3 regions of the Pseudoalteromonas sp. SG45-3 genome follow, and region 2 is predicted to be linked to each of the others. Evidence: predicted binding sites of a transcription regulator. Region 2 holds the regulator's gene; each other region holds the start of a gene.
What was found. The regulator ArgR, encoded in region 2, controls arginine synthesis, uptake and breakdown. The targets are predictions, from matches to a motif close to ANTGAATANNTATTCANT.

Region 1: gltB (glutamate synthase large subunit) is a predicted target of ArgR. The motif match lies at 5,799-5,816, and genes of this name have one in related genera.
Region 3: argC (N-acetyl-gamma-glutamyl-phosphate reductase) is a predicted target of ArgR. The motif match lies at 4,757-4,774, and genes of this name have one in related genera.

What each region holds. Positions count from the first base shown of each region.
Region 1 covers NZ_JACJEN010000005.1:225,400-236,383, reverse strand. The annotation lists gene H5126_RS08630 (sigma-54 dependent transcriptional regulator) at 1-604, opposite strand, end outside; gene H5126_RS08625 (ABC transporter permease) at 676-1,884, opposite strand; gene H5126_RS08620 (ABC transporter permease) at 1,896-3,209, opposite strand; gene H5126_RS08615 (ABC transporter ATP-binding protein) at 3,213-3,923, opposite strand; gene H5126_RS08610 (efflux RND transporter periplasmic adaptor subunit) at 3,966-5,219, opposite strand; gene gltB (glutamate synthase large subunit) at 5,918-10,375, shown strand; gene H5126_RS08600 (FAD-dependent oxidoreductase) at 10,385-10,984, shown strand, end outside.
Region 2 covers NZ_JACJEN010000002.1:181,503-192,486, reverse strand. The annotation lists gene galU (UTP--glucose-1-phosphate uridylyltransferase GalU) at 1-340, opposite strand, end outside; gene H5126_RS03295 (DUF3718 domain-containing protein) at 789-1,166, opposite strand; gene folA (type 3 dihydrofolate reductase) at 1,245-1,736, opposite strand; gene cgtA (Obg family GTPase CgtA) at 1,810-2,967, opposite strand; gene rpmA (50S ribosomal protein L27) at 3,106-3,363, opposite strand; gene rplU (50S ribosomal protein L21) at 3,380-3,691, opposite strand; gene ispB (octaprenyl diphosphate synthase) at 4,114-5,085, shown strand; gene mdh (malate dehydrogenase) at 5,170-6,102, opposite strand; gene argR (transcriptional regulator ArgR) at 6,328-6,795, shown strand; gene H5126_RS03255 (Dyp-type peroxidase) at 6,803-7,702, opposite strand; gene H5126_RS03250 (ABC transporter ATP-binding protein) at 7,751-8,800, opposite strand; gene H5126_RS03245 (iron ABC transporter permease) at 8,801-10,432, opposite strand; gene H5126_RS03240 (Fe(3+) ABC transporter substrate-binding protein) at 10,432-10,984, opposite strand, start outside.
Region 3 covers NZ_JACJEN010000004.1:4,169-15,152, forward strand. The annotation lists gene argH (argininosuccinate lyase) at 1-637, opposite strand, end outside; gene H5126_RS06135 (argininosuccinate synthase) at 689-1,891, opposite strand; gene H5126_RS06140 (ornithine carbamoyltransferase) at 1,888-2,820, opposite strand; gene argB (acetylglutamate kinase) at 2,828-3,595, opposite strand; gene argC (N-acetyl-gamma-glutamyl-phosphate reductase) at 3,596-4,606, opposite strand; gene argE (acetylornithine deacetylase) at 4,831-5,979, shown strand; gene H5126_RS06160 (hypothetical protein) at 6,033-6,965, opposite strand; gene radA (DNA repair protein RadA) at 7,041-8,426, opposite strand; gene H5126_RS06170 (PilZ domain-containing protein) at 8,790-10,984, shown strand, end outside.

The DNA.
Region 1 (10,984 bases), on a different contig from region 2:
CAAGCGGGGAGTTTTTTTGAATAATATGCGCAATACACTCTTTGCCACTACCATTAGGGCCTGTAATTAATGCAGATATATCAGATTTAGCCACTTGAAGCGCCATAGTAACCAGTCGTTCCATCGCAGTACTTTTAAATATTAGCCCAGCAAGGTCTGCATTTTTAAATGTACCTTCACGTTCTTGTTGATGGCGATTATGCGTCGCCATTATTTTTTTAGCACTGCCTAGCTCTATTAAATTACTGATACAAACTAGTAGTTTTGCATCATCCCAGGGTTTTGGTAAGTAATCAGCAGCACCGGCTTTTACAAGCTCAATGGCGGTGGCAAGTTCGGTCCAGGCTGTAATAAGTATAATAGGTAGGTGTGGGTTTATTTCTCGTAGTTCATAAAACAACGCTTTACCTTCTTCGCCAGAGGTGGTGTCGCTGGTAAAGTTCATGTCTTGAATTACAAGCTCAATTCGTTGATAGCGAACTATTTGCAGAGCATCAAACGGATTTGTTGCAGTGACTACCGAAAAGTCGTGGATCTCGAGCAACAATGAAAGTGCGTCGAGTACTGCTTGGTTATCATCAACAATGAGTATTTTATGAGTCATAGGTTATTTTTATAATTTTTTGATGGCTACACTGCCTTACTAAGCAGTGTAGCATAGTGATTTACATATAATTAAATAGTGCGAGTTGCAATACTGGGCGAAATATTGGCAGCGCGTTTAGCCGGCGCTAATACTGCAAGTAAACTCATTAAAAATACGGCAATGGCGGTAACGGCTATATAACTTGGCGGTAGTGCGGCTACAGAAAAATACTGCATTAACATTTTCCCAAGTAGTATTGCTGTTACTACACCTAAGGCTAAACCTAGGCTACAAATTAATGCATTTTCTACTAAAAAGTAGCTAACAATAGCTGACTTTCTTGCGCCAAGTGCTCTGCGTGTACCAATTTGCTTAGTACGTTTGCTAATATTAAATAAGGTTAAGCCAAAAATACCGAGAGCGGTTATAAGCACTAAAATAGTGATTAATACTATGAGCATGCGCATCATAAGGCGATCTTGAGCGGTATACTCATTTTTTAATTCATCAAGCCCTTTAATGTTGTTAATAACGCGTTTGCTGTAATTTTCGAGCATGGCATTTTCTATTTCTTTCATTACAGCTGCTCGCTGACCAGGCTTAGTACGAACGGCAACTTGTGCATAACTTGCTGCTTTAATATAAGGAATTAACGCAAGATTATCGGGTTTACTGTCTTTGAGCCACGGGCCTTTCATTTTTCCGATCACGCCAATAATTTTAAGTGGTAGGTCGCCAAAATAAACTATTTTTCCTAAACCATCTCCATCAGGGTAGAGCTCATCAAGTAAGGCTTTAGTGACTATAGTGACGTTGGTGCGCTTTTGTGTAATTTCGTTTGTAACGAGCACTTCATCTTCGGTAAAGTTTCGCCCTGCAATTAAGTTAACGCCGTAGGTATTAATTGCGTGGTCATCTATAAAAAAATAAGCGGTCCTGACACTTAGGCCTTCTTGTGGGGCAGGTTTTAAATTAAAGCTCGAAGCGCTGCCACTCCCTGATAGTGGAATACTACTGCTTAATGCGGCATCGACCACGCCTGGCATTTTTCTAAGCATGCTTTCATCAAGCTCAAACTGCTGACTTAAGTTAATATCAGTACCAAAGGTCATTACATTAAACTTAAATATATCTTGTTCAGGGTAGCCCGTTTCTTGGTTTAAATAGCTAATTCTATCTTGAATAATAAACGCAGCGTTACTGACTATAGCTGTGGTAATTGCAATTTGAATTAGCAGTAATACAGCGCCCACCTTTGAGCGGCATAAGGCGTTAAATATAGGTTTTATTTCTAACATTGTGACATTCCTTATTGGCTCTTAAGATAAATAGCAGGATTGGTTTTACACACTAACCAAGCTGGGTATAAACCAGCTAAAATGCAGGTTGTAATTGCAATCAATGGGGCGCTCAATAGCATGGTTAAATCCATTGTCGCTAAGTTTTCATAGTAGTCGTAGCTTTGCCCTACGCCCATTAAGCCAAGTTGTGCTAGTACAATTCCTAGCATGCCACCTATAAAGCCAAGCATGGCGACCTCAACTAAGTGCTGTAAAAATATTTGCCTTTTACTAGCACCTAATGCGCGTCTTACACCTACTTCTGGCGCTCTGCGTAAAAACTTAGCTAAAAGTAAACCTAAAATATTGGCTAAGCAGACACCTAAGAACATAAAGCTCAGGCCCACTAAAATTTTATTGTCTTCGGTGACGACGTTGTTATATTGCATCCATTGGTTTACATCGCGAAGTTTATACTCAAGTTCTTTACGATTAAATCGTCCACGTTTATGTTGTTCTTGCATATAGGCTAATAAGTAATTTTGATAGGCTTGTTTTTGTGCAAGCGTATTTAGCTCTGCCCAAAACTGGATCCATACTTGCTCAGATTGCAGTTTATCTGCAAAGGTTGGTGTGTTTTCGTGTTTCCATCCATTGCTATTGCCCCAACTTACGAGCTCTTTTGTCTTTATTAAGCTAAAGGGCATAAATAACTCTTCTACTTGATTAAATGCACCGTTATTTAAATCATAATATTTAATATTGAGAGGCCAATGTTTAATAACACCAACTACTTGATAGCTTGCATCATCTAAGTAAATCAGTTCTCCGACAGAGTTTTTTCCAGCAAATAGTTTATCGTTTATCTCTTGGGTAATAACAACCACAGGTGCGGCAGAGTCTTCTTGCTCTTTGCTCCAAGCCCCCCCGTATAAAAATGACAAATTAAACATGCTAAAAAAGTCAGGCGTTGTCATGCGAGCATTACCTATAAAAGGTTTTATTTTGTCGGAGTCTAAATAAACTGAAAAGCCGGTACGCATCATAGCCACTTTTTTCTCTGACGTGGGTGCGTTTAATAAGTTCTCTGCATCTTGATAGGTCAGTTGCAGTGGCATGTTATCTTCTGTCCACCACGTACTACCATCGTCCATTGTTTGTAATTGCACACTGTAAAGTTGGCTGCTTTTTTCAGGGATAGGATCGGCTGACATCATGTGATAAACACTAAGGCTGGTCATTGTTATGCCTATACCTATCGCAATGGCAAGTACCATTAAAAAGCTAACCAGTGGGGTGCGCTTGAAGCTGCGCCAACTTAAATCTAAATAATGAATAAACATTAGTTAAACCCCCGTTGCTATTTTTATAGTTTGCGAGCCCTGATAAAGCGTAAAGTCGGCAAGTTGCCCATCAACTACTTGAATATTACGCGGAGCACGGCGGGCTAATTCGCTATCATGCGTTACCATTACAATAGTGGCACCGTCGCGATTGATTTGTTCAAGTAACTCCATAACTTGGCGAGCCATTAAGCTGTCAAGGTTACCTGTTGGCTCATCGGCAAGTAAAAAACGAGGTTCACCAGCAAGCGCACGAGCTATTGCCACACGTTGTTGCTGGCCACCAGAGAGTTGTTGAGGTAAGTGTTTAGCGCGAGATGCTAAACCAACTTGTTCAAGGCATTGCTCAATTCGACGTTTTCGCTCATTTGCTTTAATCCCTCTGTAGCGAAGAGGAACTTCTATGTTTTCATATAAATTTAAATCGGGGATCAAATTAAAGCCTTGGAATATAAAGCCAATTTTTTGATTACGTAAATCAGCACGTTGGTTATCGTTTAGGCTGCCAACATTAACGCCATCTAACAGGTACTCACCTTCGTTAAAAGGCTCGAGCATACCTGCAATATTTAAAAAGGTTGTTTTTCCTGAGCCGCTAGGACCGGTAACAGCAATAAATTCGCCTTCGTTTACTTGCAGGTTAAAGTCTCGAAGCGCATGGGTCTGTACCATTTCTGTTTGGTATACTTTACTTACATTGTTCATTTGTAACATGGTTGTTCCTAATTATTTTTAGTGTTGGTTGAGAACGTCTGTTTAATTTAATAAAATCGTATCGGCTTGCTTAAAGTCGCTGTAGCTTGAAATAATAATTTCATCGTTTTCTTTAACACCGCTTAAAAGTTCAACCGCATTAATGCTGGTGGCGCCTATTGTAATAGGTATGCGCTTTGCAATATTGCCTTCTACCTTATAAGCAAAAATTCCGCCTTGCTGCATAAAAGCGCCGCGTTTTACCTGCATTACACCTTCTCGGTTGTCGAGTAAAATACGTGCAGTTAAGCGTTGGTTTTGACGAATGTTGTTAGTAACACCTTTAAATCGGACGCGTGCTGTTACTTCACGATTATTAACTTCTGGTGATATGGCGGATAAATTCCCCACCACTGTTTCATTGCCTAACTTAAGCTCTACTTCCATACCGAGCCCTAATTCGTTTGCGTAACTTTCAGGTACTTGAAGTTCCGCTTCAAAATTACTTAAGTCGACGAGAGTCATAAGAGGTTGGCTTTGCGTCACTGCGGCTTTTTGTTGCACTAATAGGTTACCCACGATCCCTGTAACGGTAGCTTTAATAGATAGGTTGCTTACTTTTCGGATTAAGTCATCAACAATAAGTTGTTGGCGGGTTACATCACTTTTAGCAGCTTGTAGTTCAAAAGCGAGCGTGTCTTTGGCAAGCAATACCTCTTGCTGCGCATGCTTATAGGAGAGCTTAGCACGTGATAAATCATCAACTGCTTTTTCAAGATCAATTTGGCTAATTAAGTGCTTTTGAATTGATAACTGCGCCCGGCGATTTTCGCGCTCAGCGGCGTTAAGCTCAACTTGTGCCATATCGAGTGTTTTATTTAAAGTGAGTGTTTGGCGTCTTGCTTGCAAATGCTGCCTTTGCTGCTCGCCTTGTAGTCGTTTAAGCACAGATTCTTGTTGCTTTAATTCGTTAGTTAACTCAGGGCTTTGTAGCAGGGCAAGTGTGTTGCCTTGCTTTACTGTATCGCCGGCCTTTACTTTTAAATCTATAAATCCACGTTCTGGACTGTAGATTTTAGGAGCATTAGCAGCAACAATTTTACCACTGGCGGCAATGTCTCGAATGAGCGCTTTAACATGTACTTTTGCAACCTGTACTTTTGAGCGGCTAATAGAGCTTTTAGCGCTATGGTTAGTTAAAAAAATATAAGCAACTGTAGAGACCACAATGAAAACAATCGCAGTGATTATCGCGTATTTTTTATAGCTTATAGGTGCCTTTACTTGTACGTCTTGTGCGCTGGTATCTTTAATCATTTAATTCCCCCTACATTGCTTTTATGTATTTTTCGCACAGCAGTAATAAAGCTGCTGTGCAAATGGCGGCAATAGGAGAGAGCAAAAATAAGCTTAGAGTAAACATGGTAATTCCAATTAGCGATTATATGTAAAGCTATACGATTAATATGCCAACTATTATCACATTGATATTAAAGTGTTTTTTGTTTTTTGTTCATGAAAATGATGTCCGCGGACAGTTTTTATGTCCGCATCGGACACCGCTTTAAATAAAAATTCACTATTAATGTACAAAAAAGGACATGAACTTTCATAACTATACTAATGAGCAGCAATAATCGGGGATGTTAAGCCATTAAAGTAATGAAATAGCATAAAACTATCTAAATGTTAACTGAATAGCCCTTCATTTGTTGAATACTTATTCACTTTTGCTCGCCTTTACGTTTACGTAAGCTGCACCTTTGGGTGCTTGTGTTTTTTACAATATGTTAAACTTGACACCAGTGTCATGAAAAAATAGTGGTTAAAATAACGCTAAATGTTAAAAATAATGATAAAAAGAAATCTTGCTATGAAGTGAGAAATATTCAAGAATGTGAATATGTATTCAAAGTGCTATTGACTCTATTTAAGATAGAGGCTAGTTTTGTCCGTCTGTTAGCAAATCGTCGAGCAGTTCATCCACGCTAACAGTGCAGCAAGGGGAGGGGTCTATGTTATACGACTCAAAGTTAGAAAAAGAAAATTGTGGCTTTGGCTTAATAGCCCAAGTTAATGGTCAGGCTAGTCATAGGCTTATTCGTACTGCTATTACGGGGCTTGATCGCATGCAGCACCGTGGCGGTATATCTGCCGATGGTAAAACAGGTGATGGCTGTGGTTTATTATTACAAAAACCAGATAGCTTTTTCCGTGCAATTGCCAGTGAACATAATTGGCACTTAGGCAAAAACTACGCAGTGGGTATGATATTTTTAAATTCAGACCCTGTTTTAGCACAAGCTGCAAAACAAATACTTAGCGAAGAATTAGAAAAAGAAACGCTAAATATTTTAGGTTGGCGTGTTGTACCAACCGACCCATCTATGTTGGGTCCTATTGCTGTACAGCAATTACCAGGTTTTGAACAAATTTTTGTTAGCGCGCCAGAAGGTTGGCGTTCTAAAGACTTAGAGCGTCGCTTATATGTAGCACGCCGCCGCGCTGAAAAGCGCATTGTTGATGATGAAGCTTTCTATATCGCAAGTTTATCTGGTTTGGTAACTATCTATAAAGGCTTAATGATGCCTGCGGATTTACCTAATTTTTACCTAGATTTAGCTGATATTCGTATGACGAGTGCGATTTGTGTTTTCCATCAGCGCTTTTCTACTAATACTCAGCCGCGTTGGCCTTTAGCTCAACCTTTCCGCTATTTAGCACACAATGGTGAAATTAATACTATTGAAGGTAACCGCCAGTGGGCACGCGCACGTTCTTATAAGTTTGCGTCACCGCTTATTCCTGACTTACAAAGCGCAGCGCCGTTTGTAAACGAAACCGGTTCTGATTCATCAAGCCTAGATAATATGCTTGAGCTATTTTTAGCTGGCGGCATGGATTTATTCCGCGCTATGCGTATGCTCGTTCCGCCTGCATGGCAGAAAAACCGTGCAATGGACGACGATTTACGTGCATTTTACGACTTTAACTCTATGCATATGGAACCATGGGATGGCCCGGCAGGTATTGTTATGTCGGATGGTCGTTTTGCGGCGTGTAACCTTGACCGTAATGGACTTCGCCCAGCACGTTATGTAATTACACAAGATGGTTTTATTACGCTTGCATCAGAAGTGGGTATTTGGGATTACACTGCCGATGAAGTGGTTGAAAAAGGCCGTGTTGGTCCAGGTGAATTATTAGTTATTGATACTAAACTTGGCAAAATCTGGCACTCGGATGAAATCGATCAAGATTTAAAATCTCGCCATCCTTATAAGTCATGGCTTGAAGAAAACGTTAAACGTTTAGTTCCATTTGAAGAACTTACTGAGCAAGACGCTGGTAATCGCTCATTTGATGACGAAACGCTAGCTAAATATCAAAAAATGTTTGGTTATACCAACGAAGAGCTAGATAGCGTTATTCGTGTAATGGGTGAAAACGGCCAAGAAGCGACAGGCTCAATGGGTGATGACACGCCATTTGCTGTGCTTAGTGAAGGGCATCGTTCACTTTATGATTACTTCCGCCAAAAATTTGCGCAAGTAACAAATCCACCTATCGATCCACTACGTGAAAACCATGTAATGTCGCTTGCAACCTGTATTGGTAGTGAGCAAAACGTATTTAACGAAACAACAGGCCACGCTAAGCGCCTACAGTTTGATACACCAATTTTAATGTACGCAGATATGCAGCAGCTATTAAATGCTGATGAAGCGCACTACAGCTACTGTAAAATTGATATTACCTACACAGTTGAAGAGGGTTTAGAAAACGCGGTTACGCGTATTTGTGACCAAGCACAAGAAAAAGCAGCTGCGGGCTGTATCATGCTTATTTTAACTGACCGTAACTTTGATGAAATAAATTTACCAATTCCAGCAGCTATGGCTGTAGGTGCGGTACAAAAACGCTTAGTTGATAACAACTTGCGCTGTGAATCAAATATTATCATTGAAACTGGCAGCGTGCGAGATGCGCACCAATTTGCTGTGCTATTAGGTTTTGGTGCTACGGCAATTTATCCATACCTTGCGTATGAATCGTTAGTTGCGATGAGCGACAGCAAAATTATTGATAAGTCGTATTGCGAAGTGACCCTTGCTTATCGTAAAGCCATTAATAAAGGCTTATACAAAATTATGTCTAAAATGGGCATAAGTACGGTTGCGTCTTATCGTTGTTCAATGTTGTTTGAAGCGGTGGGATTATCTGATGCGATTATTGAAATGTGCTTTAAAGGCGTTGCAAGTCGCATACAAGGTGCATGTTTTACCGACTTTGATGACGATCAGCAAAGTTTGCACAAACTTGCTTTAAGTAAGCGTAAATTATTAAGCCACGGTGGTTTATTTAAGTACGTTCACGGTGGTGAGTATCATGCTTATAATCCAGATGTTATTCAAACACTGCAAAAAGCGGTTCGCTCAGGTGATTATAAAGACTACAGTGCGTACGCTGATTTAGTTAATAATCGTCCAATTGCGACTTTGCGCGATATGTTAGCGCTTAAATTACCTGAGCAAGGTATAAGCATTGATGAAGTAGAGTCTGCAGAAAACCTATACAAGCGTTTTGACTCAGCAGCAATGAGTATTGGTGCGTTATCACCAGAAGCGCATGAAGCGCTAGCAATTGCAATGAACCGCTTAGGTGGTTGTTCAAACTCGGGTGAAGGCGGTGAAGATAAACTGCGTTATGGTACAGAAAAAAACTCGCGTATTAAGCAAGTCGCTTCAGGTCGATTTGGTGTAACGCCTCATTACTTACGCAGTGCTGACGTTATTCAAATTAAAGTAGCGCAAGGTGCAAAACCAGGCGAAGGTGGACAATTACCAGGTGAAAAAGTAACGCCGTATATTGCTAAGCTTCGTTATTCGGTACCAGGTGTTACGTTAATTTCGCCACCACCGCATCACGATATTTACTCAATTGAAGATTTAGCACAGCTAATTTTCGATTTAAAACAAGTAAACCCTAAAGCACTTATTTCTGTAAAACTTGTTTCAGAGCCAGGTGTGGGAACCATTGCAACAGGTGTTGCTAAAGCATATGCCGATTTAATTACTATTTCTGGCTACGATGGCGGTACAGGCGCAAGCCCACTTACTTCTGTTAAATATGCGGGTAGCCCATGGGAGCTTGGACTTGCTGAAACACAGCAAGCACTAGTTGAAAATGGCCTTCGTCATCGCATTCGCCTGCAAACAGATGGTGGCTTAAAAACAGGTTTAGATATTATTAAAGCGGCAATTTTAGGTGCTGAAAGCTTTGGTTTTGGTACTGGTCCAATGGTTGCCCTTGGGTGTAAATACTTACGTATTTGTCACTTAAATAACTGTGCGACCGGTGTTGCAACACAAGATGAAACACTTCGTCAAAAGCATTATCACGGCTTACCAGAAATGGCGATGAACTACTTTAAGTTTATAGCGCAAGAAGCGCGTGAAATTATGGCTAGCCTAGGCGTTGCAAATTTAACTGACTTAATTGGCCGTTTAGATTTATTAGAAGAAATTGAAGGCAAAACTGCAAAGCAGAAGAAAATTGATTTATCGTCTGTTATTGCTCAGCCGAACAACCCAACTGGCGAAACGCTTTATTGTAGTGCGCCTAACAGTTCGCATTATCTAGGTAAGTTAAACGAAAGTTTATTAGCTAAAGCGCAAGAGGCAATTGATACGTCAAGCGGTATCTCGCTTGTGAGTCGTATTTGTAATACTGACCGCTCTGTAGGTGCAATGCTTTCGGGTTATATTGCTGATAAACACGGTAATCAAGGTATGGCGGCAGACCCCGTAGCAATTGAATTACACGGTACGGCGGGTCAATCGTTTGGTGTTTGGAATGCCGGTGGTCTTGAAATGACATTGGTTGGCGATGCTAACGATTACGTAGGTAAAGGCATGGCAGGCGGTAAGTTAGTTATTCGTCCACCACTTGGCTCATCTTTTGAAAGCCATAAAGCAACCATTGCTGGAAACACATGTTTGTACGGCGCTACAGGCGGAAAACTGTTTGCAGCGGGTTGTGCCGGTGAGCGCTTTGCAGTTCGTAACTCAGGTGTGCAAGCGGTTGTTGAAGGTGTAGGTGACAACGGTTGTGAATACATGACCGGTGGCGTTGTGTGTGTACTTGGTAATGTAGGTGTTAACTTTGGCGCGGGTATGACTGGTGGTTTTGCTTATATTTTAGATGAGCGAAATGATTTTGAAAAACGCATTAATCCAGAGCTTGTAGAAATAGTAACACTAGACGAATTAACGTCGCATCAAGAACATTTACGCGGCTTAATTGCTGAGCATTTAGAGCTTACGGGTTCGTGCAGAGCAGAAAGCATTTTAGCTAACTTTGAACTGTACTTACCGATGTTCAAATTAGTAAAACCAAAATCAAGCGACGTAAAAAGTTTACTCGGGCATCGCGCTCGCAGTAGTGCCGAACTACGTGTTCAGGCGCAATAAGGGGGCAGTATGAGCGAAAATGTATATCAATTTATAGACGTGCAGCGTGTAGACCCACGCAAAAAACCAATCTCGTCACGTAAAAAATCTTTCGTAGAAATTTACGAACCCTTTTCAGAAAATCAGGTTAACTCACAAGCTGATCGTTGTTTAGATTGTGGTAACCCGTATTGTGAGTGGAAGTGCCCAGTACATAACTACATTCCACAATGGTTAAAGTTAATACGCACAGGTCGTATTATAGAGGCAGCAGAGCTTTCTCATCGTACAAATAGCTTACCAGAAGTGTGTGGGCGTGTTTGCCCACAAGACCGCTTGTGTGAAGGTTCGTGTACATTAGATGAAGAGTTTGGTGCGGTTACAATTGGTAATATTGAAAAATACATTACCGATGAGGCATTTAAAATGGGCTGGAAGCCTGATATGTCTTATGTAACTTGGACCGACAAAAAAGTAGCTATTATTGGTGCAGGCCCAGCTGGTTTAGGGTGTGCTGATATTTTAGTTCGTAACGGCGTAAAACCAGTAGTGTTTGATCGTCACCCAGAAATTGGCGGACTACTCACGTTTGGTATTCCTTCTTTTAAACTTGAAAAAGAAGTGATGCAA
Region 2 (10,984 bases):
CGCATAAAATAGCATGCCCTAGCCCTTTAGCTTCACCTTGGCGTACACTCATAATAGTTACATCATTTGGACAAATAGAGCGAATTTCATCTAATAAAGCTCGTTTAACACGCTTCTCAAGAGTCGCTTCTAGTTCATAACTTGTATCAAAGTGGTTTTCGATTGCATTTTTAGAGCTATGCGTAACTAACACAATATCTTTAATACCAGCGGACACACATTCGCTGACAATATATTGAATTAGAGGCTTATCGACTATTGGGAGCATTTCTTTTGGGATAGCTTTTGTCATAGGGAGCATTCTCGTCCCTAAGCCAGCTACTGGAATTACAGCTTTCATATCTGTCCTTAGTGATTAAGTTTGTAAATAATATCAATTCGCTTAATTAAGTGATCTATTTTTAGGATGGAAAAACGTGTTGATAGCTAGGCAAAAAATTCGCTACTTAGTTGTTCTAAATGAGAATTTTTTAACACAGGGGCGACACGTTTAGCCCCGCAAAATAATTAAGTATTATTGCGTATTGGTACAAACTAGCAGATACAAAATAGATACCAGCTGAATAAAGTTACCTCTTTTGAAGAAGTAAATTTGAAGCTGTTTATTAAACAGAGACTCTACATTTTTGGTTATTTAAAATGAGCAGGTAAGTTATGAAGTTTATTAATGATTTTGTTGTGGGGTGAGATTACATTAGCTAAACGAAAAAAGCCTGGGTTTGCTATAAATAACAAACCCAGACCAATAAATTTCTAACTAAAGGTCGCGTTACAAAACCTTTTTATAATTAAAGACCTGCACGCTCTTTAATTACTGCAATAAGCGGTGAGCTGGCAAAATTCCCTTCAGCCCAAGCAATATCAGCACCATCTGTTAACGCACTTTTTGATAAGTTTTTAACTATATACTCACCAGTATCTACTGCATTACTAGCAACAGCATGACGTAATAAGTTATTACCATTACATTGTACTGCATCATAAATATTACGAATTTTTACACGAGAGCTTTTAAGCTTGCTGCGTAATCGGTTTTTATCGTCTGCCGCAATATATTCACAAATAGATACTGCTAATTGATCTTCAGCATTTACAGGTGCTGTATACGAAAACGAACTAACAGCTACAACGGCAGTAAGTGCAACTAGCTTTGGTAATTTAAACATGACAAACCCTTTATAATACTTTGTTCTTATATAGACTATCGAATATTATATCAATCTATCAAAATTTACGCAATAATGTTAACGTTCTTTATATAAAGTTACGAATTTATAACTAGATAAATTCTTGTCATCCGGATGGTTTTCTTGCTCTTCTTTCACGTACCAATTAGCAACTTTATTGTAATCTGGAAACTGTGTATCGCCTTTAACATCTAAATCAATAAAAGTTAGATACAGGCGTTCTGCTTTTGGTAAAAATTGCTCATAGATATTACCACCACCAATAATCATTACTTCTTCAGCAGTAGTAACGAGTTCTAATGCGGCATCTGGCGTAGTTACTACTTCAATACCCTGTGCAGTATATTCGCTGTTTCGAGTAATAATAATATTACGGCGCCCAGGTAATGGACGGCCTATAGACTCAAAAGTTTTACGACCCATGATCACAGGCTTACCCGTAGTGACCTTTTTAAAATGCTGAAGATCTGCAGGTAAATGCCATGGCATTTTATTATCTAGACCAATTACACGGTTATTTGCCATTGCTGCAATCATTGAAATTATCATAATAAACACCTAGTACTTTATTCTTAAACAAAGAAAAAGGAGCATAAGCTCCTTTTTAGTAAATTCTATTTAATTAACGCTCGTAGACAACTTCTACGTCGTAATCATCTTCATCCCAGTCATCCCAATCATCATCATTGCCCTTACCTTTAGTGGCTTTTTCATGATAGGTATCCCACTTAAATTCAACTTCTTCATCTTCCACTTGTACAAACTTCTCTTTAGGCATGCTATCAAGTAGTGTCATTATGTTGTGGATTAATGGTTGAGTGTTAAGTTTATTAATTGCTGAAATGTGATAGATATTTTCAGTTTCGCCCAGCTCTTCTGCAATCGATTCGCATAACGCTTTTGCTTCATCCTCTGGTAATAAATCTATTTTATTAAATACTAACCAGCGTGGCTTCTCAGCTAATTTAGGGCTGTATTGGTGCAGTTCGTTAATAATCGAAAACGCATTATCAACAGGGTTTGAACCATCTACCGGCATTACATCAATAATGTGTAATAACACACGACAACGCTCTAAATGTTTCAAAAAGCGAATACCTAGGCCTGCGCCATCAGATGCACCTTCAATTAGACCCGGAATATCGGCTATAACAAATGATTTATTTGCTTCAGGACGTACTACACCTAAATTAGGAATAAGCGTCGTGAATGGGTAATCAGCTACTTTTGGTCTTGCTGCAGATACACTGCGGATAAACGTAGATTTACCGGCATTTGGTAATCCAAGTAAACCAACATCAGCTAATAATAGTAACTCTAATTTTAAGTTACGTACTTCACCTGGTGTGCCTAATGTTTTTTGACGAGGTGCTCGGTTAGTACTTGATTTAAAACGCGCATTCCCCAAGCCGTGGAAACCACCTTTTGCAACCAAAATTCGTTGACCATGTTGCGTTAAATCGCCAAGTCCCTCTTGGGTATCAACATCCATGATGCGCGTGCCTACAGGCACCATAACAAACAAGTCATCAGCTTTTCGGCCTGTACAGTTACGGCTACGACCGTTAGTACCACGTTCAGCTCTATGGAAGCGCTCAAACTGATAATCAATTAAGGTATTTAAGTTTTCATCAGCTTGTAGATAAACACTACCACCGTCTCCACCGTCACCGCCGTCTGGTCCACCATCTGGAACATATTTTTCACGACGGAAAGACACGATGCCGCTGCCACCGTCTCCAGCTTCTGCGCGAATTTCTACTTCATCTACAAACTTCATGATTACTCACTTTAGGGATTGGCTTGTTTAATAACTCTATTATATACCCAAGCCAGCACAAATGCAGGCTTGGGTATATATTGGCTGACTACAAAACAAAAAACCCCGCAAAGGCGGGGTTTTTAACTACCTTACTGATTACTCAGTTACGATAGTTACGTATTTACGGTTTAAAGGACCTTTTTGTTCAAACTGAACTTTACCATCTGCTTTTGCGAAGATAGTGTGGTCTTTACCGATACCTACGTTAGTACCAGGGTGGAAACGAGTTCCACGCTGACGAACAATGATGCTACCCGCTAGAACTGATTCGCCACCAAAACGCTTAACACCAAGGCGTTTGCTTTCTGAATCGCGACCGTTACGAGTACTACCAGCTGCTTTTTTATGTGCCATTTCTAAGTACCTCTAATTAAGCGCTAATGCTAGTGATTTTAACTTCAGTGAACCATTGACGATGGCCCATTTGCTTACGAGAATGCTTACGGCGTCTAAATTTAACAACCTTAATCTTCTCACCGCGACCATGTGAAACAACCTCAGCTGTTATCTTGCCACCGTTTACGAACGGTACACCGATCTCGATTTTCTCACCATCAGCAACTAAAAGTACTGAATCAAATTCTACTGCCGCACCAGTTTCAACGTCTAATTTTTCAAGACGAATCGTTTGACCTTCAGTCACACGATGCTGTTTACCACCACTTTGGAAAACCGCGTACATAATTAACTCCGTCTGTGCACCCTCAAATCGGCGCAACTAAAATATTCTTCGATAGGGCGCGAAGTTTACGCTAACGCGAAATAACTAGCAAGCCTATTTTGTAATTAAAATGAATAAAAAGTAGCTGCTTTGAGAGCAATTCAATATTTACCCCATTTTATATTAATTGGCCCTTTTGCCAAGCGCTTTTTAACTCTTAGCCGAAATAAATTAATGTACTCAAATATGACCCTCACAGCTCAATATCTAAGCACACCATAAACTCTATATTGATTATCAATTAATCAGTTATCTTGGCTAATTCAGTCTAAATTAAGTACTTTAATAGTGTTTTTTCAATCAATCGTCACAAAATATCGAGCTAGTGCATTTTTTGTTGTACAATCTGCGCCGTTCACACATAAAAATTGGCTCGGAGATCAATGGATATAAAAGCTATCCAGGCGTTAATCGAAAGCGATATGAATGACGTCAATCAACTTATACATGCGCAAATGCGCTCAGATGTGGCGTTAGTTAATCAGCTTGGTTTATATATAGTTAGCAGTGGCGGCAAACGCGTTCGTCCAATGCTGGCTATTTTAGCAGCCAAAGCGCTCGGTTATCAGGGTAAAGATCACATAACACTTGCAACAATTGTTGAGTTTATCCATACAGCAACGCTATTGCATGATGATGTTGTAGATGAATCAAACTTACGACGTGGCACGCCTACAGCAAATGCTGAATTTGGTAATGCTGCTAGCGTATTGGTTGGTGACTTTATTTACACTCGCTCATTTCAGCTTATGGTTGGCCTTGGAAAAATGCAGATTATGCAAGTACTTGCCGATGCAACAAACATTATTGCTGAAGGTGAAGTATTGCAGCTGATGAACTGCAATGACCCAGATACGACTGAAGCCAGCTATATGCAGGTTATTTACTCTAAAACGGCTAAATTATTTGAAGCAGCTACAGGCCTTGCTGCCATTATCACAGAGCAAGACCAAGCGACACTTGATGCACTAAACCTATACGGTATGCATTTAGGTACTGCGTTTCAACTAGTAGATGACGTACTCGATTACAATGCAGATGCTGAGCAGCTAGGTAAAAACATTGGCGATGATTTAGCTGAAGGCAAACCAACCCTTCCGCTTATTTATGCTATGCAACATGGTAGCGAGCAGCAAACACAGCTCATTCGTGATGCAATAGAGCACAGTAATGGTATGGAGCATTTAGAAGAAATTTTAACTGCACTAAAACAAACTAATGCGCTTGAGTTTACAATGCAAAAAGCAGAGCTTGAGGCCGAAAAAGCCATTGCCTGTTTAGACTTTTTAGCTGAGTCTGACTATAAGCAAGCACTTATAAGCCTTGCCCGTATTGCGGTTGACCGCGACCACTAGTTTTAACTAGTTACACAGTGTGACATTAATTCTGAGCAATAAAAAAGCCTGCAAATGCAGGCTTTTTGTTGCTTAAACCGGCTATTACGCCATGAAATCAACACCTTCTTTGATGTCTTTTTTCAGAGTTTCAAGCATGTCATTTTTTGCTTTTGTTTCAAATGCGCTTAGTTCGCCGTAAGAAAGAATTTCTTCTACACCGTTTTTACCTAAACGTACTGGATGTGCAAAGTACTCTGCATCGCCATTTTCAACAGCAACGTAAGCGTAATCTACAACTTCTTCACCTTGTAGGCCTTTAACTAAAGACATACAAAAACGAGCTGCAGCAGCACCCATAGATAGCGTAGCTGAACCACCGCCTGCTTTAGCATTTACAACTTCAGTACCCGCATTTTGGATACGTGGAGTAAGTGCAGCAACTTCTTCATCAGTGAAAGAAACACCTTCAACTTGAGAAAGTAGAGGCAGAATAGTTGTGCCTGAGTGACCACCAATTACTGGTACTTTTACAGTTGCTACGTCTACGCCTTTAAGTTCAGCAACAAATGCTTCTGAACGAATAACGTCAAGCGTAGTAATACCGAATACGCGTTTAGCGTCGTAAGTACCTGCTTTTTTGAATACTTCAGCAACAATTGGAACTGTGCCGTTTACTGGGTTAGTAATAATACCTACTAACGCTTTAGGACAGCTGGCAACAATGCCTTCTGCTAAAGTTTTGATGATGCCAGCATTTACATTGAATAAATCAGCACGATCCATACCTGGTTTACGCGGCATACCCGCTGGGATAAGAACGATGTCAGAGCCTTCAAGCGCTTTATTTAAATCGTCTGCGCCAAAGCCTGCAACTTTAACATCTGTTGGGATGTGAGAAAGGTCAACCGCAACACCTGGTACTACTGGTGCAACATCATAAAGTGATAATTCAGAGCCAGCTGGTAAGCCTGTTTTTAATAATAAAGACAACGCTTGGCCGATACCGCCTGCAGCACCTAATACAGCAACTTTCATTGGAATTCTCCGTAATTTGAGGTAGGAAACATTTGTGGCTCTTAAGATAATGAAATTAGCGACTAAAAACAAATTTATCCTGTCTATTTCAAGTATATTTTCGACCATAGTCGTAAACTTATGTGATTTAACGCATCAAACTGGCAAGTTAACTAAACAACTGCTGCATAATTATTCATTTTTGTGTAGAATTTGCGGCATAAATAACAAAAACGAATAAAGACTATGCAACCACAAGATAAACAAGAAGCACTGGTAAAAGCATTTAAATCACTATTAAAAGAAGAAAATTTTGGCTCTCAAGGCGAAATAGTTGATGCGTTAAAAGATCAAGGTTTTGACAATATAAGTCAGAGTAAAGTTTCACGCATGTTAAGTAAATTTGGCGCTGTACGCACACGCAATGCCAAACAAGAAATGGTTTACTGCTTACCTGCTGAAATGGGTGTACCTACGGCTAAAAGCCCATTACGCCAATTAGTAATCGACATTATGCACAACGAAATGATGATCATCATTCGTACCAGCCCAGGTGCTGCTCAGCTTATTGCACGTTTATTAGATTCATTAGGTAAAGCAGATGGCGTACTAGGAACTATTGCCGGCGATGACACTATTTTTATCGCTCCTGCTAAAATATCTGAAATAGATGTAACACTTGAACGTGTTCGCATTTTATTTGATACGGTTTAATAGCAAATTAAATTTGTTTTAAAAACCCTATTGAAGGTGCAAAGAAAGCAGAGCCCATATCGGCTTGAGTAAAATCAAGCCAGTGGTCGTAGCAATCCCCTTCCCCTAAACGACTATTAAGTACTTTTTCAAATGCGGTGCCCGTACAAGCGCATGTAATTGATAACATTCCCTGCTCATACACGTCGCCATAAGGCATGCTTTGATTTAATAGTAGCGGTTGTCCCTCTTCGTCTTTTAGCTCACTTCGCGAAGCATGGCTGGTTTCGATCGCTGGGGTAATTAGCGTGTTATCAAGACGCGTACGTCCCATTATTTGCTCTTGCTCACTCAATGATAAATGCTGCCACATAGTTAAATCATGTTTATAACGCTGAACATGAATATAACTCCCCTGATCTTCAAAGCTACCAGGGTTGCTGATTAAAGCCGTAGCGCGCTTTTTTCTTCCATGTGCGGTGTCGCCACCATAAATAAAACCGTTAAAATCACGACCATCTAAAAAGCGAAAATTCCGAATTTGCTCCACCAGCTCTACATCGGGGGCAAATAATTTTAAAATTTGCAGCGCAAATAAATGGTTAACATCTTCACGGTCAGAGCGAATTTGTACAAATAAATCACACGGTTGTACGCTCATTTGGTGATCGCTATGGGTTATATTGGGAAAGCTCTGTAATTCGCTTGGAATGTATTCAGGGAGGATATGCGGCCAGTATTGCGCACCAATAGCAACCATACAAGAGAGCATTGATTCTGAAAATTGATCGCTAAACTCTTCTTCTATAGCGCTTACTTGTTTTAACTTTGCGCGAAGTGATTCGTCTTGACCATCAAACACATTAAAAAATAAGTGCAAACCGTGTAAGTTTGCTTCAGCACAAATCCCTGATTGCGCTTGCGCCATTGTTATTCCTTAGTTTTACAGATAAAAACACAGCGAATAACAAATTAATTACGATTCGAAAAAATTCACCGTGTGAGGTTTTATTTTTATTATAACCTGATCATTATTTTCAAATGACTGGCCATATTGTGCAGCAACTTCAATTTCTTGTTCATCAATAACAAGCGAATAAACATACGCCGAACCAATAAAGCGACGACTTATGATTGCAGCTCGCTTGCTGAATTTGTCACTTTGGTTATCTGCCACTAATTCTATTTGATGAGGGCGCACATATATAAGCCCTGCACTTACATTATGCTTACTCTCAACATAAGATTCGACTAAACCAAATGGTGTTTTATATTCAGTTGCGGTTAACACTTCTGCGCTTAAGTATATGCCCTGACCCAGAAACTCTGCAACCTCCTTTGAACATGGAGCTGCAAAAAGCTGCTCAGGCGTGCCTTGTTGCTCAATTTTACCGCGATGCATAATGGCCAGTGTATCTGAAAAGGCAAATGCCTCTTCTTTTGAATGTGTAACAAATACAGCAGATACTTGAGTTGCCTTAATAATTCGACGTATATCAGCAATTAATTCAAAGCGTACTTGTGTGTCGATGTTTGAAAAAGGCTCATCAAGGAGTAATAAACTAGGTTTATAAGCTAATGCACGAGCGATAGCGACGCGTTGCTGTTGGCCACCCGATAACTGGTGTGGAAACCTGTCAGCACAGCCAATTAAATGTACAAGCTTAAGCATTTCATCAACGCGTTGCTGCTTTTGAGCTTTGCTCATATTACTAAGCCCGAATGCAATATTATCTGCCACCGTTAAATGCGGAAACAACGCATAATCTTGAAACATCATGCCGATGTTACGATGCTCAGGTGAGACAAAAGATTGCTCATCACTCACTAATTTACCGTCTATAAAAATAGACCCTTGCTTGGCTTCAATTAAACCTGCAATCGCCTTTAATGTGGTTGTTTTGCCGCATCCACTCGCCCCGAGTAGACAAACAATTTCATCTTTACCCACTGTTAAATCTAAATCGTGAATAACCTTTGTGCCGTTATAGTGATAGCTCACGCCTTGTAAAATTAAACTACTCATTTAACTACGCTGCTCCATAGAACGATTAATAAAATACAAAGGAATAAACCCAACGATAACAATAAATAATGCAGATATTGAAGCAAGCTCTAATTGCTCGTCGCTCACATATTGAAATACATGAGTAGCTAAGCTTTCAAAATTAAACGGTCTGAGCAATAGCGCAGCTGGCAACTCTTTCATACACTCAATAAATACCAATAAGGCAGCAGTGAGCAATCCTCTTCGCAGTAAAGGTAGGTGCACTAAACGCAGCGTTTGCCCTTGGCTTTTACCCATTGATTGGCTTGCCATATCAAGTGATGGACTAATACGTAAAAAACTCGACTCAATTGCTCCGTGTGCAATGGCGTAAAACCTAACAATATAAGCAATAATAATAGTAAGAATGCTACCTGTAAGCAGTAAGCCAATGTCTAAGTTATACGGCTCGAGTGCTGTGTTAATGGTGTTCTCTAATAATGTAAGGGGTAACAAAACCGCAATAGCGAGTACAGTTCCTGGCAACGCATAGCCTGTGCTTGCTAAACGCCCGGGAACAAGCGGATACGTTTGCTTTGCCACACGCTGATAAAAAACAACAAAAATACTCAATGTAATGGTTATAACACTTACAACCACTGCCACTTTTAAACTTTGCCAAGCGTAACTAAAAAACTCAACATTCCATGCTTTATCAAAGTAGGTAATGGCGTAATTTATAAGTACTGCAATAGGAATTACAAAAGCGATAAGTAAAATAAAGCTACAAAATGCCGTTGCGAGCCAAGCAGACTTTCCTTTTAATACATAGAGAGATTCACTATTTACGCTTGATTGGCGCTCAAATACCGCTTGGTTTCGGCGACTAAAGCGCTCTGCCATTAATGCTAAAAATAACAGTAATAACATCACACCCGATATTTTAGCGGCCGCTGTAAGTGAGTAATAACCAAACCACGTATCGTATACGGCGGTTGTTAATGTACTTACGGCAAAATAACTCACTGTTGCAAAGTCAGCCATGGTTTCCATACTTATAAGCGCAAGAGCCGCCACAATAGCCCCACGAGAGAGCACTAAACTAACTTTAAAAAAGCTTTGCCAAGGAGATAGCCCCATTAACTGGCTAGCTTGTACTAATTTGAATGACTGCTCGCGAAGGGCCGTTTTAAAAATTAAAAATAAATACGGGTAAAGCACCAAGGCAATCATAACTATGGCGCCGGGTAGTGTACGTATATCAAAAAACCAATAGTCGCTAGGAGATTGCCAGCCAAACCAGTCTCTCAGCGCTATTTGCACCGGGCCCGCATAATCTAATAAATCAGTGTATACATAGGCAATAATATAGGTGGGCATAGCAAGGGGCAGCATAAGAGCCCATTCAAACTGTTTTTTACCCGGGAAACTACAGTAAGCCGTTAGCCACCCAAGTGGCAAAGCTATGGCGCAGCTAAGGACGCAAACACCTAAAACAAGCAATACGGTATTGTTTATGTAATCCCAAAGCACGGTATCCCACAGGTGAGAAAACACCTCAGAGCTACCTTGTAGAGATTCAAAAAGAAGAAAAAACAACGGAGCCGATAGAATTAAGCCTGTCGACCACGCAAAGAGCTGCCATTTAGACAGCTTAAATTTATTAGTCATTAAAGATCGAACTTCACCTCATCAATTAGCTTAAGCGCTAACGGACGATATTTACTAATCTCATCAAGTGGCAAGCTGTCTTCTTTAAAACTACCCCAAGAGGCAACCAAACTTGATAGTTCAACACCCGACTTAACTGGATACTCCATATTTAATGAGGCATACATGTTTTGTGCTTTGCTATCGGTCATATACTCGATGAGCTTTAATGCATTTTCAGGGTTTTTAGCATATTTGGTAATAACCGCACCCGAAACATTTATGTGTGAGCCACGATTAGTTTGATTCGGAAAGTTAATATTTACGGCCTCAGCCCAACCTTTTTGCTCTTTATCTTCTAGCATTTTGCCAAGATAGTAACTATTGCCTAATGCCAAGTTACATAAACCTTCTTTAACAGCTTTAACTTGAGCACGATCGTTACCTTGAGGCTTGCGCGCTAAATTAGCCTTCACACCTTCAAGCCACTCTTTAGTTTGCGCTTCACCATGGTGTGCAATCATAGAAGCTACTAAACCTAAATTATATGGATGTTTGCCTGAGCGCGTACAA
Region 3 (10,984 bases), on a different contig from region 2:
CTAATGCTTGGCGATCAATCGGATAAGCTGTACCTGCTAATGCACCACTGCCTAATGGGCAAAAATTCATGCGCGCTTTAGCATCTTGCAGGCGGCTTTCATCGCGCTCTAGCATTTCTACATACGCCATACACCAGTGGCTAAACAATACTGGTTGTGCGCGCTGTAAATGCGTGTAACCTGGCAATATTGTGCCAAGCTCTCGCTCTGCAAGCACTACAAATTCGCCTTTTAGCTGTGCAATGGCATCTAGTAAATGATCGGCTGTATCACGGCACCATAGTCTAAAATCGGTGGCAACTTGGTCATTACGGCTTCGGCCTGTATGTAATTTTTTAGCTAAATCACCTACTTTTCCAATTAGAGCAGCTTCAACATGTGAATGAATGTCTTCTGCACCTGAAGTAGCAACTGATTGTGGATCAGCTTTAACTTCTTCAAGTAGCTCATTTAATGCAGCAACTAATTTTGTATGCTCATCACTTGAAAGTACATTTACCTGTTCAAGTGCACCAGCCCATGCCACAGAGCCAATAATATCTTGCTCTGCTAACTGGTAGTCAAAGGGAAGAGAGTCGTTAAATTGCTTAAACGCCTCATCTGGACCCGTAGAAAAACGTCCGCCCCATAATGCCATGAAATCTCTCCAAACCCTGTAATGCCCCTTTTATAAGGGGCTATAAATAATTTACTTTTTAGCCAATGCTGAAATTCTGCTTGAAAGCGAGAATAAACGAATAAAGCCTTCAGCGTGTGACTGGTCATATACATCATCTTCGCCAAATGTAGCAAATGCTTCGCTGTATAAGCTATTTGGTGATTGCTTTTGAACCGCAGTTACTTGACCTTTATATAGCTTAAGTACCACTTCACCTGTTGCCACTTTAGAAAGTGCTTCTGCACCGGCTAAAATAGAATCTTTAAGTGGTGTAAACCAACGTCCGTCGTACACTAAATGTGAAAATTCACCACCTAGTACTTCTTTCCATTTACGGCTTGCTTTATCAAGCACTAGCTCGTCAATGGCTTGAAGCGCAGCCATAATTACTGTGCCACCTGGTGTTTCATAACAACCGCGTGACTTCATACCTACTAAACGGTTTTCTACAATATCAACACGCCCAACGCCATGAGGTGATGCAATATCGTTTAATTTAACTAAACAGTCATATGGTTTAAGTTCTTCGCCATTTACAGCAACCACTTCGCCTTCAACAACTTTTAAAGTTACTAGTTCTGATTTATCTGGTGCTTGCTCTGGAGAGTTAGTCCAAGTCCATACTTGCTCAGTTGGTTGGCACCATGGATCTTCAAGCTCACCACCTTCGTGCGAAATATGCCAAGCGTTAGCATCACGGCTATAAATTTTTGTAGCAGATGCTGAACACGGAATGTCACGCTCTGCTAAGTAATCAAGTAATGATTCACGACTCGATAAGTCCCACTCACGCCATGGCGCAATTACTTTTAAATCTGGAGCAAGGGCTGCAAAACATGATTCAAAACGAACTTGGTCATTACCTTTACCAGTACAACCATGAGAAAGTGCATCAGCACCTACTTTACGTGCAATTTCAACTTGTGCTTTAGCAATAATAGGACGCGCCATAGACGTACCTAGTAAATAAGTACCTTCGTAAATCGAGCCCGTTTTAAGTGTTGGATAAATGTAATCACTTACCATTTCATCTTTTAAATCAACTACGTAACATTCTGAAGCACCTGAAGCGATTGCTTTAGCTTCTACGCCTTCAAGTTCTTCTGCGCCTTGACCTACATCCGCTACAAACGCAACAACTTCACAACCGTAGTTTTCTTTTAACCATGGCACGATAGCCGATGTATCAAGACCACCTGAATAGGCTAAAACGACTTTTTTAATTGAACTCATAGGTGTTCCTTAACAAAATTTGGATTTAGTAATGTAACTAGCAAAGCATTTTGCGCGTGCATGCGATTCTCTGCTTGTTGAATAATTTTCGATGCTGGACCATCCATTACCTCAGAGGTAATTTCAAATTCACGGTGTGCCGGTTGGCAATGTAATACCGTAGTTGCACCTGTTTGATCTAGCAATGCCTGATTTAATTGATAAGGCATATATTTTTCTTTAACTTGCTCAAGCGGTGTTGTATCACCCATTGATACCCATGTATCTGCATATACAACGTTTGCACCAACAGCCGCTTCAACACGGTCACTTACCATCACTGATGCGCCATTCATTGCCGCTATTTGCTCTGCCTTTTTAAGGATTTGCGAATCAGGCGAGCTGCCTTTTGGCGTTACAGCAACAAAATCAGTGCCAAGCGTTGCAGCTAAAAGCATTAATGAATGAGTTACATTGTTGCCCTCACCTAAGTAAGCCACTTTAAGCTCGCTCACATCGCCATGAACTTCTTGAAGCGTTAAAAAATCAGCAAGAGCTTGGCATGGGTGGTATAAATCACACAAACTATTTACTACCGGTACTGATGCGTATTCACCTAATGTAGTTAATGTGCTGTGCTGATTTACGCGTGCAACAATACCATCAGCCCAAGTAGAAATATTAAGTGCGAAATCTTTAATTGATTCACGTGCACCCATAGCGCCATTTTGCTGATCTAAATAAACTGCATGGCCACCAAGACGGTTAATACCTATATCAAACGATAAGCGAGTACGTAAACTTTGTTTTTCAAACAATGTTACGATTGATTTTCCCGCTAATACATTGCTGTATTTTTCTGGTTTTGCTTTTATATCTTGCGCTAACTTTAATAAATTAAGTGCGCCTTCTTGGTCTAACTCTAAACCCGTTAAAAAATTCTCAAACATAATAAACCTATGGTGTAATCTTAGTTCCGACATGCTCGCCTTGTAGCAGAGCAGTTAAATTTTCTGGCTTTTGCCAGCTGGAAATATACACACCGCGTCGTAAATGTTGGGCAGCGTGAAGGCTGGTCTTAACTTTGACCTCCATCCCGCCCACAATTACTCCATTTGTAATTAAAGTATCAATGTGTTTTGTGTCAAGTTGATGTAACGGCTGTTTATTTTCGTCAAGCACTGCTTCAACATCCGTCATAAAAATAAGCTCAGCATTTAAGTTACTAGCAATAGCCGCTGCAGCTTCATCTGCATTTACGTTGTACCAAAGCCCTTGCTCATCAAAGCCTATAGAGCTAACAATCGGTAGGCGACCTATTTTAAGTAAATCATTAACAATAGAATCGTCGTTGCTTTTACATTTACCCACTAAGCAAAGCGCTTTTAGCTTTTGAGTGGCAGTAACACCTGCCTCAAAAAGACTTAAGCCGACAGGCTTGTGCCCAGCACTAATAGCTTGAGTCATTAATTGTTTATTAGCGCAACCTGCAAGCGCACCCACTATATAAGGCATTTGCTCTGCTGGGCTAATACGTAATCCTTGGTGTTTAGCACTGGCAAAACCCGCTTGTTTTAACCATGTATCAACTAAAGCGCCACCGCCATGTACAATGACAAATTCATCATTTGTTTGCTCATTTAATACATCAAACAACGCTTTTGCTGCATTTTCTGTATTAAGTACTGCACCACCTAGCTTAATTACCCACGTTTTTTTACTCATTTAAAACGCTCCTCTTAAACCAGTGGTATGATCTAAATTCATAGAAATATTAATACACTGCAAAGCTTGTCCAGCAGCGCCTTTTAATAAGTTATCAATAGCAGACATCACAATTAACTGCGTTCCTTGTTGCTGCCAGCCAATATCAACAAATGGCTGCTTAGCTACACCTTTAATTGAAGGTACTTTATCGCCTAATAAACGAATTAATGGCTCGCTCGAAAGTACTTGATAAGCCGATGCAACGTTTTCCTTGGTAACGCCTGGCTTAAGCTGTACATAAATAGTTTCTAAAATACCGCGCGGAAAGCTACCTAAGTGCGGTGTAAACAACACTTTGTGGCCAAGGTGTTGTTCAATTTCAGGGCCGTGGCGATGGTTAAACAAACCATAAGGTGCAAGCGACACTTCACAAAAATGTGTTCCTACACTGGCTTTACGCCCTGCGCCTGTAACGCCCGAAACCGCATTAATAATAATACTTTCGCTGCTCAATAAGCCTGCTTGCTTAAGCGGTTTTAGCGCATTAAGCGCTGCTGTTGGGTAACAACCTGCAACAGCAATTAGCTTTGCATTAGCGATAGCATCATGGTTCCACTCAGCTAGACCGTAAGCCGCTTCATTTAAAAGCTCTGGATGTTGATGCTCAAAACCATAGTAAGTAACGTAGTCGTCATTGCTTGCTAAACGATAGCCACCAGATAAATCAAATACCTTTTTACCCATAGCTAAAAATTGCGGCGCTAAATCAACACTTACTTTGTGATCGGTACATAAGCATACGTAATCAGCATCACTTTGAATGTCATCAAAAGCTGATACGCTAAGAGGAAGTAAAGGGCAGTCTAGTAAGCCAAGGTGCTCTGGGTATAAATCACTTAGCAATTTATTTTTATCTAAGCTACCCTCAGATACATAACAGCCTGTTAAAGTTAAGTTTGGATGCTTAGCAACTAAACTTGCTAACTCTGCGCCGCTGTATCCGCTTGCGCCAATAATCACTACATTCATTTGTTACTCGTTATCTTAAAATTAATTACTACTTATCTATAATGTTCGCTTAAACTAGCTTAGACGCTAATTAAGTCTTTTTTATTAATGAATTTTGATTATCGTCGCATTATTTTCATGGCGTTACTTTTAATATATTTATGCTTAAAAAGTGAATTGATATTCATCATAAATACTTTTATATTGTTATGCAATTAAATTGAATAATAATTTTGGATTTTTTTATGCCTTTGCCTTCGTTTATTTCCATGTACCAACAATTGATTGCAGCCCCTTCTATTAGTGCTATTGAAGACAACCTGTGTATGAGCAATAAAAACGTAATTGAACTCCTAGCCAGTTGGTGCGAAACAATCGGTTTTACGTGTGAAATTATAGAATTAGAAGGAGGTAAAGGGCGCTATAATTTATTAGCAAAACGCGGAGAAGGTGATGGCGGATTAATGCTAGCTGGTCATACCGACACAGTGCCTTTTGATGACAGTCGTTGGAATCATAATCCATTTAAACTTACCGAACTCGATAACAAATTGTATGGGCTAGGAAGTATTGATATGAAAGGTTTTTTTGCTTTTGTATTACAAGCGATTAGTGAACTTGATGAAAAGCAGCAAACTCAGCCTATTTTAATCCTTGCCACCGCCGACGAAGAAACAACGATGGCTGGTGCACAACAAATATGTAAGCACCCGAATTTAAAACCTGCGCGTTGTATAATAGGCGAACCTACTGATATGACGCCAGTATTTATGCACAAAGGCCATATGAGTACAGCAATAAGAGTGGTTGGTCGCTCTGGGCATAGCTCCGATCCCGAACGTGGTCTTAACGCCATTGAAGTAATGCATAAAGTGATTACAAAATTGATGATCTTAAAAGAACAATTAAAGCATAAGTATTCAATAAACCACTTCGAAATCCCTTATCCAACATTAAACTTAGGTAATATTCATGGCGGCGATAACGCGAATAGAATTTGTGGTTGCTGTGAAATGCATATAGATATGCGCCCATTACCAGGTTTAAGTGTACAAGAACTACAAGCATTAGTACTCGATGCAACGAAAGAGATAAATCAGCAATACCCAAATGCGGTGAGCGTTATTGATTTACATGAACCAATACCGGCATTTAGTGGGAGCACCGACAGTGCTTTAGTAAAAATGGCTGAAAAAATAGCGGGGCAAAAAGCGGTCGCAGTAAATTACTGCACTGAAGCGCCGTTTATCCAGCAACTCGGTTGTGAAACGATTGTAATGGGCCCAGGCTCAATTAACCAAGCACACCAGCCTGATGAATTTTTAGCGATGGAAAAAATAAAACCATCACAACAAATAATCACTGATCTTATAAAAGCAAATTGCTTTAGCTAATAAGATTACAATAAAGGCGCCAATTGGCGCCTTTATTAATACAGAACTAAGGCCTAATCACCTTTAACTTCTAAGTTAATAAACTTAACTAGCTCTTCAGGTTGCCCTACTAGCATCATAACTTGTTGGTTAATTTCCATCATAGTTTTACCTTCAGGTAGCTTTGCAGACACACTGAATGAATTTAAACCTTTCGCAAAGCTAGTTAAAGCCTCTGCAATATCTTCAGTTACAGGAGCTTGTTGTAACTGTTGCTCTAGCGTCATTTCCATTTGCTCAAGCGTCATACCTTGCTTTTCAAGCTCGCTTGAGAGTAAATCTTTTAATTTACCCTGGTTATTTAAGGCAAAGCTAACATTACGCGGCTCTAATTTACTCATTGCTTGCATAACAAGTGTTTGCTGCTGTAATTCTTGCTCATACGTCAGCGGTTGATCACCCGCTTCTTGCTGCGCCTTGCTAATAGCCAATGAAGCATCCATTAACGCTTTTGAATTAGCTAAACCCATATCCATATTAAAACTAACAATGTCTTTTGCATCAAGCTTAACTACTACATCACTATTGCCAGACTCTTCATCGTAATCAAGTGATGAATGTAAGTCGTAACTTGCCGACGCTAACATTTCGTTTGTATCAGCTGGTAATTTTGATACGAAGCTTTTATCAAACTGAAAGCTTTTTACATCAAATGATGTATGTGGTGATATTTTATCCGGCTCGTAGCCAGTTATTTCAATGCTTTGAATATTAGCAACATTGTCACCTTCAGGGCTTATTACTTCCATGTTTGTTATTTCTACACTCTTTGAAATAACACTTGCCGATAAACCAGCGTATTTAAATGTAGCGCCAGTTTGCTCGCTTACTAAAGCAAGTTGCTTATCTACTTCTGCACGCACTTCTTGAGTTGCTACGTAGTTTGCGTAACTAACACCACCCACGCCTGCGGCCACAAGAGCTGCAACTATAACTAATTTTTTCATGTCATTTCCTTATTTAATTCTTTCTATAAAGTGTCTCAACTTAAGAGTAACACTGAAGAACATCACCGATAAGTGTTAATTAATCAAACTAAGTAACTCATGTACGGTTTTTACAGGGGTAATTTTAGCGCCTAGCCCTTCCATCGATTTATGGTAATTGCGAAATGGAATATATATTTCTGTAAAACCATGTTGTGCAGCCTCTTTAACACGCGGTACACCACTGTCTATTGGGCGTACATCGCCGTTTAAGCTAAGTTCTCCCATAATACACGTGGTACGAGGTACAACAAATTCGTTTAAACTGCTAAGTAGCGCGGTTACTAATGCTAAATCGATGCAGGTTTCTGTCTCATCAATTCTTAAACCACCCACAATATTAAAAAACGTATCGTGAAATATTTTAGTTTTAGTATGCTTACGTAATATACCGGTCAGCATTTTTATACGATTCATATTTAAACCAACACAAACACGCTGCGGAAATTCAGCTTCTGTTTCGGTAGTTAAACATTGAATCTCAAGCAATAAATTACGATTCCCTTTACGAATACAGGTAATAGTAGAGCCAGGTGAGTCGGTGGTTGAACCCGATAAAAATATTTCACTTGGATTATCAACGCTTAACATTCCACGTTCACACATTTTAAAAATGCCAACAGTATCAATATCACCAAAGCGGTTTTTATTTGCCCTAAGGGTTCGTATTTGCCCATCGTTGGTATCTATGTGTAAAAGCGCATCAACAATATGTACAAGTGTTTGAGGGCCTGCTATTTCGTTATTTTTATTTACGTGAGCAATAATGAACATGGTTACATCATTTTGCTTACAGTACTGAGTTAATGCTTGGGCGGCGCTTTTTACCTGCGAAGGCGAACCTGGGCTACCATTTGCCGTATCGGTTACAACAGCTTGAATAGAGTCAATAACAGCAAACTTAATTTTATTTTTCTCGAGCTCTTCGATGATGGTTTCAACGCTCGTTTCTGAAAGTAAATAAAGCTCGTCCGGGTTATAGTTTAACTTTAAACGATTTACCCTGTTTTTAAACTGCGATAAAGATTCTTCTGCCGTACAGTAAAGTGACGGCATCCGTTGTGACATTCTCGCCACTAGGTCTGATAGCAAAGTTGTCTTACCCGCCCCCGGATCGCCCGAAATTATATTAACAGAGCCAGTAGTCACCCCGCCGCTTAGTACGCGATCAAGCTCGCCGATTTCAGTTAGCTGCTTTTCAGCCTCTGATGTAGCAATATCATTGATTTTTTTAGAGCCACCACCAACACCACCAGCATAACCACCAACGTTTGCTCGTATTGATGCTTTTTTACTGTGCCCTGCTGAAGGCTTAAATTCCGCTAATGTGTTCCACGCACCGCAGCGACATTGACCCTGCCAACGTTGATAGTTCATGCCACATTCGGTACAAACAAATTCTACTTTTGCCGCTTTAGCCATTGATAACTTTACCTACTATTCTTTAATTAAAAAAATTCTTACTATTAAGCGCTTATTTTGCCATTTCAGGCATTTACTTAGCAACAAACTCTTGCCTGCTTAAAAATCTAGCGTCACAATCAATAAATACACATGGTGTTTCTTTTTAGCTATAATTTAGGGCATACTTTTTGCTTTGTAATAGTTTAAAGTAACTTGCCAATAAAATGGCAAATAACACATACATAACAAGAGCTAAACAGTAGTAACTCAAATAATTGTACCTATATTAATAACATAGCGCGATTTAACGTTTATTGAACTTCTAATAAATGGACTTAACAGTATACCTACTTTTTCAATTAGACGGTGATGGTTTTATAAATGGCTGATGACATAATGCTCAAACACGAAGACCTCGTGAATGAGTTAAAAACATATTTAGGCAACGCTAAATTTGATCTGATTTTCAAATCAAAAACCGCAGGGTTAACTAAACCTGAGCAATTTTTAATGAAAATGGAAATGTCGCGTTTATCTCAGCCAGTGGCACGTTTTGTTGATCTTCGGGGATTAGTGACAGGCCAAGTAAAACCATATGAGCATAACGGCAAGCAACACTTTATGGATGACACAGCCATTGAAGTGTTTGAAAAAGCGCTTAAACAACATGGTGAATACACCTTAGCTGTTTACGAAGCCGTAATGAATACAGAAAATAACCACCGCGTATTACAAAAACAAGCAGCCGAAAAATCAGAGTTACAAGAGTTAGAAAATAACTTAAACACTGAAGTAATTAAGTTTGCCTCTTACGAGAGCCGCCGTGAAGAGCGGATGAATTACTCAATAAAAGTAACGATTGATTACAAAGATAAAAAGAACATTGCTGCTAGCACCTCAGATATATCTTTAAGCGGTTGTAAAGTTAAGCTTGCAACGCGCTACTCTATAAAAAAAGGCGAACTCATCGCAATGCGCTTAGTAGGCCTTGAGCAAGACTTTGAACTTGGCCTAAAAAACGGTATTCAATACGAAGTTGTTGCAGTAGAAAATATCTCTCGTGAATTTAATCACATCCGCTTAAAGCGCACTTATATAGAAAACAACGATGCCTTTAATGACTTTTTAGAAAGTTTTATTCATGGTAATAAGCGTCGTTATAAAGTAAATCTAGATAATACGCTCGATGCTGTAGTATCAAAGGGGTATGAGCAGTACTACATTCCTCGCGTAACGTCTTTATATGTGTTTTTAAGTAAAAAAGATGAGCAATATTACCCAAGCCTTAGCCTTACCACTGAAAATAATATTTTTATTCAGCGCTACTTTACCGATGAAAGAAAAATACCGTGTTTGTACAATATACTTAATCATCAGCGTATTACACAATTACTAACTCAAATTACCGCAGTAAAAGAAGATTACCTCTATACATTTACACATATATCATCAGGTAAAATTTATTACTACTCAGCGACGCGTACAGAGTTAAATAACAACCCTAAATTACGTGATCTATTTTTAGGTTTTGGTAGCCAAAAAGAGAGCTGGCAGTGCTTTAAAATACAAGTAATGCCAAGTCATCCAGATGATTCTTTTATACCGCTTTCACTACCTAATAGTGCCGGTGAAAATATAGAAAAATTAAATAAGCCGCCTTCACCTCGTGTAAAAGGCCTTATAAAAGATGTTAAGTATATTGTTGTACTTACAAATATTGGCAATAAAGCTGAACAAGCAAATTATAAACAACTTACTTTTGATAAAGCATTAGTAAATCAGCTCAAGCACTTTGGCCACGCAAAACACAAAACACCACCCTACTTAGATATTGTGCCACTTGAATACGTAAATTTACGCTCGCATAAGCGCTACCTTTATAAAACACCAGTTAGTGTCACTATTAATGATGAGGTATTTAACGGCTATACACGTGACTTTTCGGTAATGGGTTTGCAGTTAGAGTGCGAACAACCTGCCACATTTAAAAAAGGCGATATAGTACTTTTAGCATTCCCTGAACTTCAAAAAATAACTAAAAAGCATAAGCTTAGTGAACTAAAGTACGAAGTAATGGCCATCAGTAAGTCATTTACTACTATTAACCTAAAAGCAAATCGTATTGCTGATTTACCCCATGCTGGCGTGACCTTTTTTACTCAGTTAATAGAAGGGAATAAAGATAAGCTAAAAGTTTCTGAAGAGGCACCTAAAGTAGAAGGCTTATCTACCGCACTTAGAAATATGGTTACAAAAAGCGTTTGCCAATTTCCGCTATATTTACACAAAGAAGCTGCACACTTTAAAACCGGCGCAATTGGATATGGATTATACGCCAGTCCTATTCACGTAATTTTGCAAAACTTTGGTTTATTAAGTAACAAAACTGACTTTTCGAGCATTCTGACTGAAGAGCAAATTATTAATGTAATAACACCAAATATTAAAGATCGCAGCCGCCAAGATGCACCACTTGCTTTTACACTTGCTATTAACTTCGATCCTCGAAAAGGCAGTATTGAAGAGGCTATTGTTAGCCAATGCGCTTTAGGTGAAGACTACTCAAGCTTTTATAA